Regions from separate parts of the Pseudomonas sp. CM25 genome, predicted to be linked through region 1. Evidence: riboswitches for the same ligand, from Rfam matches in the RefSeq annotation. Region 1 holds a riboswitch; the other holds the start of a gene.

Region 1 (3,204 bases):
AAAGGCTTTGGCCAGCAGGTCGAGGCCGGCGTGGGTGCGCGCTACGTGGATGAGCGTTATGCCGACACCGCCAATACCCAGAGCGCCCCCGGGTATACCGTGGTCGATGCCAATATCGCCTGGCGGGTGTTGCCGGATGTGCGTTTGGGCTTGCAGGTGAACAACGTGTTTGACAGGGAGTATGTGGTGTCGGCGTTCAGTGGTGAGCAGTGGTTGATGGGGATGCCACGGGCCTGGTTTGCGACGGTGGATTATAGGTTTTGAACTGGGTTGCCTGGGTCGGCTTGTTTGGGGCAGGGCTGGCATAGGGATCGCATCAGGGCTGACAGGCGCTGCATATCTGGTGGCAACCACCAGGCAACACAAAAACCCCTACCCATCAAACCCCAATAAGTTATAAGATAACATTCCATTTGACATCCATTCTTGCCAGCGATCCCCCATGACAAGCGCCAGCGCCACCCCTACCCTGCTTACCCAGCGCCTGCAGAGCATCGACGCCCTGCGCGGCCTGGTGATCCTGTTCATGCTCCTGGACCATGTCCGCGAAACCTTCTTCCTGCACCATCAGGTCGGCGACCCGATGGCCATCGACACCACCGAACCGTCGCTATTCGTCAGCCGCACCCTGGCGCACCTGTGTGCGCCCGTGTTCGTCCTGCTGACCGGCCTGTCAGCCTGGCTGTACGGCGAGAAGTACCAGGGCCGTAGCGATGTCTCGGCGTTTCTGTTCAAGCGCGGGCTGTTCCTGGTGGTGCTGGAGTTCACCCTGGTCAACTTCGCCTGGACCTTCCAACTGCCGCCCAGCGTGATCTACCTGCAAGTGATCTGGGCGATCGGCGTCAGCATGATCGCCCTGTCGCTGCTGGTGTGGCTGCCACGCGCAGCCCTGATCGCCGTGGGCGCGATGATCATCGCCGGCCACAACCTGCTTGATGGCCTGCACTTCGGTGTGGAGTCGGCCCTGCACGTGCCATGGGCGATCCTGCATGACCGCGGCTGGCTGGAGTTCTCCGACAACCTGCGCCTGCGCACCTCCTACCCGGTGCTGCCGTGGATCGGCGTGATCGCCCTGGGTTACGGCCTGGGCCCCTGGTTCGCGCGCGGCAGCGAAGCCGGTCGACGCCAGCAGCGCTTGCGGGTGGCCGGGCTGATCGCACTACTGGGCTTTGTCGTGCTGCGCATGCTCAACGGCTACGGCGAGGCGCCCTGGAATGGTTACCCGACCCTCACGCAAACCCTGATGAGTTTCTTCAACATCACCAAATACCCACCGTCGCTGCTGTTCCTGGCCCTGACCCTGGGCTGTGGCCTGCTGCTGCTGCGCGCCTTCGAGCGTGCCGGGCAGGCGCGCTGGATCAGCGCCCTGGCGGTGTTCGGTGCGGCGCCGATGTTCTTCTACCTGCTGCACCTGTATGTGTTGAAGCTGCTGTACCTGGCCAGCGTGGCGCTGTTCGGTCTCAACCAGGGCGACTACTTCGGCTTTGACGGCATCGCCGCGGTATGGCTGGCCGCGGTATTGCTGGCGGTTTCGCTGTACCTGCCGGTGCGCGGGTTCGCCCGCCTGAAGGCGCGGCGGCGCGACATCACCTGGCTGAAGTACTTCTGAAAAGCGTTTTAACCGGCGGCGTGATGGTCTACCATGCGGGCCGCCGGTTTCCACCACGGAAATAATAGGGAATCCCAGGCCTGCCAACACGGGCCAAACGGAACTGCCCCCGCAACTGTAGATGCCGAGCCTGCTCCATCGATGCCACTGGGTGACCGACCCGGGAAGGCCGGAGCCGGGCCATGACGCATCAGTCAGGAGACCTGCCGGCCTGCATTCACCAACCGGCGGGGTGTCCGGGATTGGCTATCAGTGTTGCCCCTGCCGCCAGCGGGGGCTCGGCGATGCCTGTCCGTGCGTTCCTCACCAGAACTGTCCGATAGGAGATCGCCCCGCATGCTGCCCCGCATCGCCACCCTGCTCGCCGGCCTTGGTTTTACCGGCCTGGCCCAGGCCGCCGCCACTCACTACCCGCTGACTGTCGATAACTGCGGCCAGCCGCAGACCTTCGCCCAGGCACCGGAACGCGCCGTCACCATCGGCCAGGCCGGCACCGAAATGCTCTACGCACTGGGGCTTGGTGACAAACTGGCGGGTACCTCGCTGTGGTTCAACAACGTGCTGCCCGAATACCAGGCACAGAACGACAAAGTGCCGCGCCTGGCCGACAACGACCCCAGCTTTGAGGCGGTAGCAGGCAAGCGCCCGCAACTGGTGGCGGTGCAGTTCGAATGGATGGTCGGCGCCCAGGGCGTGGTCGGCACCCGTGAACAGTTCGACGAACTGAACATCCCCACCTACCTGCTGCCCTCGGACTGCGAAGGCAAGGACAACCTGGTGGGCGCAGACGGCACTCGCCTGCAGGCGTTCCAGGTCGACAGCATCTACAAGAGCGTCAGCCAGCTGGCCGAGATCTTCGACGTGCAGGACCGCGGCACCGCGCTGAACACCGAACTGAAAGGCCGCCTGGACAGCGCCAGGGCGCAATTGGCCGGCAAGGACCTGTCGGCGACCTCGGCGCTGTTCTGGTTCTCCAGCGCCGACCTGGACATCGACCCCTACGTGGCAGGCCGCCAAGGGGTCGCCGACTTCATGCTGCGCAGCCTCGGCGTGCGCAACGTGGTCGAGTCCAGTGAGGAATGGCCAACCGTGGGCTGGGAAACACTGGCCAAGGCCAACCCGACCTGGCTGATCATCGCGCGCATGGACCGTCGCCGCTTCCCCGCCGATGACTACCAGAAGAAGCTTGAATTCCTGCGCAGCGACCCGGTTACCCGCAACATGGACGCGGTCAGGCACGACCGCATCATCATCCTCGATGCCGACGCCATGCAGGCGGGTATCCGCCTGTTCCGCGGTGTGCAGACGTTGGCCAGTGCCTTCGCCAGCGGTAAAGCAGCGCCGTGATGAGCCGCCTGCTACCCAGCCTCGCAGTTGCCCTGGCAGCCCTGCTGGCGGCGCTGCTGGCCGGCACCGTAATCGGCGAAACCAGCCTGTCGCCGAGCGTGGTCGGCCAGGTCCTGGCCAACCATTTGTGGCAGGCCGGCTACCCGGTCGACCCGATCGACGCCGGCATCGTCTGGAACTACCGCCTGACCCGCACCCTGGTCGCCGCAGCCTGCGGTGCCGGCCTGGCCACCTGCGGGGTGATCCTG
Region 2 (3,204 bases), on a different contig from region 1:
CAGCTCGCTGGCCTGGACCAGGCCCAGGTGACGGCTGGGCAGTTCGATGCCACGCTCGCGCGACAAGCCACCGTACCAGCGCAAGCCTTCGGTCAGGCTGCCCTCCAGCAGTTGCGCGTGGCGCAGGCTGCCGACACGGTTGGCCAGCACGCCGGCGAATGGCAGGTCGGCCTGGTAACGTGCCAGGCCCAGGGCCAATGCGCCGAAGGTCTGAGCCATGGCCGTGCCATCGATCACCGCCAGCACCGGCACGCCAAAGTGGCGCGCCAGGTCGGCGCTGGACGGCGTGCCGTCGAACAGCCCCATTACCCCTTCGATCAGGATCAGGTCGGCGTCACCTGCGGCTTGCCACAACAGGCGGCGGCTTTCCTCGGCACCGATCATCCACAAATCCAGTTGATAAACCGGCGCACCGCTGGCACGTTCCAGAATCATCGGATCGAGAAAATCTGGCCCGCATTTGAACACCCGCACCTTGCGCCCGTGGTTACGGTGCAAGCGGGCCAACGCAGCAGTAACGGTGGTCTTGCCCTGGCCCGAGGCCGGTGCCGCGATCAACACGGCGGGGCAATGACGGGGCTGGTTCACAGTTCTACGCCCTTTTGTGCGCGGATCCCGGCCTGAAAGGCGTGCTTGAGCATGCCCATTTCGGTCACCGTGTCCGCCAGCTCGATCATCTCGGGCTTGGCCGCACGGCCGGTGACGATCACATGCTGCATGGGCGGACGGGCCTGGATGTCGGAAAGCACCTGGTCAAGGTCGAGATAGCCATGCTTGAGGGCGATGTTCAGCTCATCCAGTACCACGAACTGCACGCTCGGGTCCTGCAGCAACTGGCGCGAAACGGCCCAGGCCGCTTCGGCGGCGGCGATATCACGCTGGCGGTCCTGGGTCTCCCAGGTAAAGCCTTCGCCCATCACGTGGTAGCGCACCTGCTCGGGGAAACGCCGGAAGAACAGCTCCTCACCGGTGCTGTTACGGCCCTTGATGAACTGCACCACGCCACACTGCATGCCATGGCCCAGGGCGCGCGCGAGCATACCGAAGGCCGAGCTGCTCTTGCCCTTGCCATTGCCGGTCAGCACCAGCAACAGGCCGCATTCGTTGGGGGAATTGGCGATACGTTCGTCGATGATCGCCTTCTTGCGCTGCATGCGCGCCAAGTGGCGTTCGTCGCGTTCGGTGGGTTCGCTCATCAGGGTTCTCCGCTGGCTGGCGCCACGGCAACGCGCGACGGCAGGTAATAGGCAGGCAAACGGAGAACGCGCAGGGGCCGCGGCCGCAGGCCACGGTGCACCGCGCATCACCCTCCGTGATGCCGTTGGCAGTTTCAGGCCGGTCTCCGGGCTTGTGAGCGGGCCTTGGCCCGGGCCTGCGCGCCTTCCCGGGTGCTGGCACCCAGTGGCCCTGCGCGGCCGCGACTCACCTACCGTTGCGGGGGCAGCGCCGGAATCGCGCCCTGCTGGCGCCCACCGGCTTCCCAGTTTCACCCTGCCAGGTCGAGGCTGGCAGGGCACCTGAAACACGCGCGAAGGTTAGAGGGTTGCACCCTGAGCGTCAATCGAACCGGGACCATTGCCGTCGAACAGGCACGCCACCGCGCAATGGCCAAATCCCCAAGGTGTGCCACACTCAACCCAGTGATGGCTCATAGCCATCACCCCCGAGTGAATGGGAACACACCTGCAACAGGAGAGCGCAGCATGCGAGGCCAGATCATCAACAACCCGCGCCTGGAGTTTCTCAGCCCCGTGCTGGAGCGCTGGGTCGACTGCATCGACCGCTTCAACCAGTTTGCCGGCGATGCTGAAGCCCCTTACTGGCACGGCGCCGCTGCCAACGTCGGGCTGCTGGCAGCGGCCGCCTGGCAGGCCGAGCTGGCAGCATTGCAGCAGTTCGCCGGCAAGAAGCAGCGCGACGAAGGCGAAAACGAAGGGCGTTGCGACCTGTCGATCATCAGCGCCGAGGAGGCCCTGTACCTCAGTACAAGCCAGCGCTGGCCGAAGGTCGGCCGGCTGGACATGGCTGGCGCCCTGCAACAGACCGCCGCCCTCGCCCGACAGGTCGCCTACCCGAGCCAGTTGAAGGCGGCGGCGCTGTTCATCAGCCCCTGGAAAGCAGGCCAGCACGCCAGCCCCGAAGAACTGCAGGACCTGGTCGACGACCTGAAAACGCATACCGCCTGCGCCATCGCCTGGTACTTCCCGTATGCCTATCGCAAGCTGCACAACGAGCAAGGCCAGTACTTCCCGGGGGTGGCGCTGCTGCTCAAACAAGCCTGAGCAGCGGGACGGCCACAAGATCAGGCCGGGAAGAAACGATCGACCAACTGCGGGCTACCCAGGCGCTCGAGGTAGGCATCCCTGGCAAACACCACGCCAGTGCGCAAGTCATACACCGGACCTGAAGCCGGCTTGGGTACCTGGCGCAACCGGACATTGACAAAGCGGTAGTCCGCCCCGGTGATCTGGCCTATATGCTCGATCTGGAAATAGGCGCCAGGCATGAACAAGGTTTCGGCTTCCTCCTTGTAGGCAGAGAACGCCGTGACCGGAACGCCACTCGAATACGCGCCAGCAGGTAGTTCGAACACCACTGAACTTTCATCGAACACACCGAGTTCCCCCGTACTGGCCATGTCATCCGGGTCGGCGGCGAACTTGCGCATCATGTATGGGTTTTCGGTGAAGGATGAGAGATCGGTGTTGACCAATGTATCGCCTACCTTGAAACGCCCACTGCAAAAATGCACGCCACTGGTGCCTCGTACCCCGTGCCCGCCGCGGTAAAGGGGGACTGCAGCATCCCGGGGCAGGCGCTCCATACTGGTTGCAAGCTTGTTCAGGTAGCGGACCGACGAGCTGGTTCGCTGCCCCTCACGCAGGAAACTGTTGATCGAATCATCATGCGTGTAGACCTCGATCAGGCTGTTGTTGTAGCCCGCGCCCTCCCGGTAGGTGTATTGCGCCTGCCCCTCGTACTCGACGTATTCGTATCCCTGGGAATCGGATAACGGATCGCCCCCGTCAGGCACCAAGGCGATATCCGCTGAATCCAGCAGCGCCTGATGCCGCAAGAACGCCTCAGTGGAGATTGCAGCACTACGCTGCTGGTTACTGCGCATGTACTCGTCCCAGAATGGCGATGTCTCACTTGCCAAGCCGTCGTCAGGGGCCCCACCCGTCAGCCGCGGCGGTTCGAGCA

The links. A riboswitch is a leader RNA that binds a small molecule or an ion and turns the genes downstream of it on or off. The one in region 1 is predicted to bind cobalamin.
Region 2: it holds a riboswitch for cobalamin, as region 1 does, so the genes downstream of both, cobO (cob(I)yrinic acid a,c-diamide adenosyltransferase) here and HP546_RS04530 (ABC transporter substrate-binding protein) in region 1, are expected to answer to the same signal.

The regions. Positions count from the first base shown of each region.
Region 1 covers NZ_JABMCW010000023.1:20,773-23,976, forward strand. Annotated here, with positions in the region: gene HP546_RS04520 (TonB-dependent siderophore receptor) at 1-264, shown strand, start outside; gene HP546_RS04525 (DUF1624 domain-containing protein) at 443-1,609, shown strand; cobalamin riboswitch at 1,637-1,835, shown strand; gene HP546_RS04530 (ABC transporter substrate-binding protein) at 1,946-2,956, shown strand; gene HP546_RS04535 (iron ABC transporter permease) at 2,956-3,204, shown strand, end outside.
Region 2 covers NZ_JABMCW010000096.1:11,937-15,140, forward strand. Annotated here, with positions in the region: gene HP546_RS12780 (cobyrinate a,c-diamide synthase) at 1-588, opposite strand, end outside; gene cobO (cob(I)yrinic acid a,c-diamide adenosyltransferase) at 585-1,196, opposite strand; cobalamin riboswitch at 1,316-1,536, opposite strand; gene HP546_RS12790 (hypothetical protein) at 1,704-2,282, shown strand; gene HP546_RS12795 (hypothetical protein) at 2,303-3,204, opposite strand, start outside.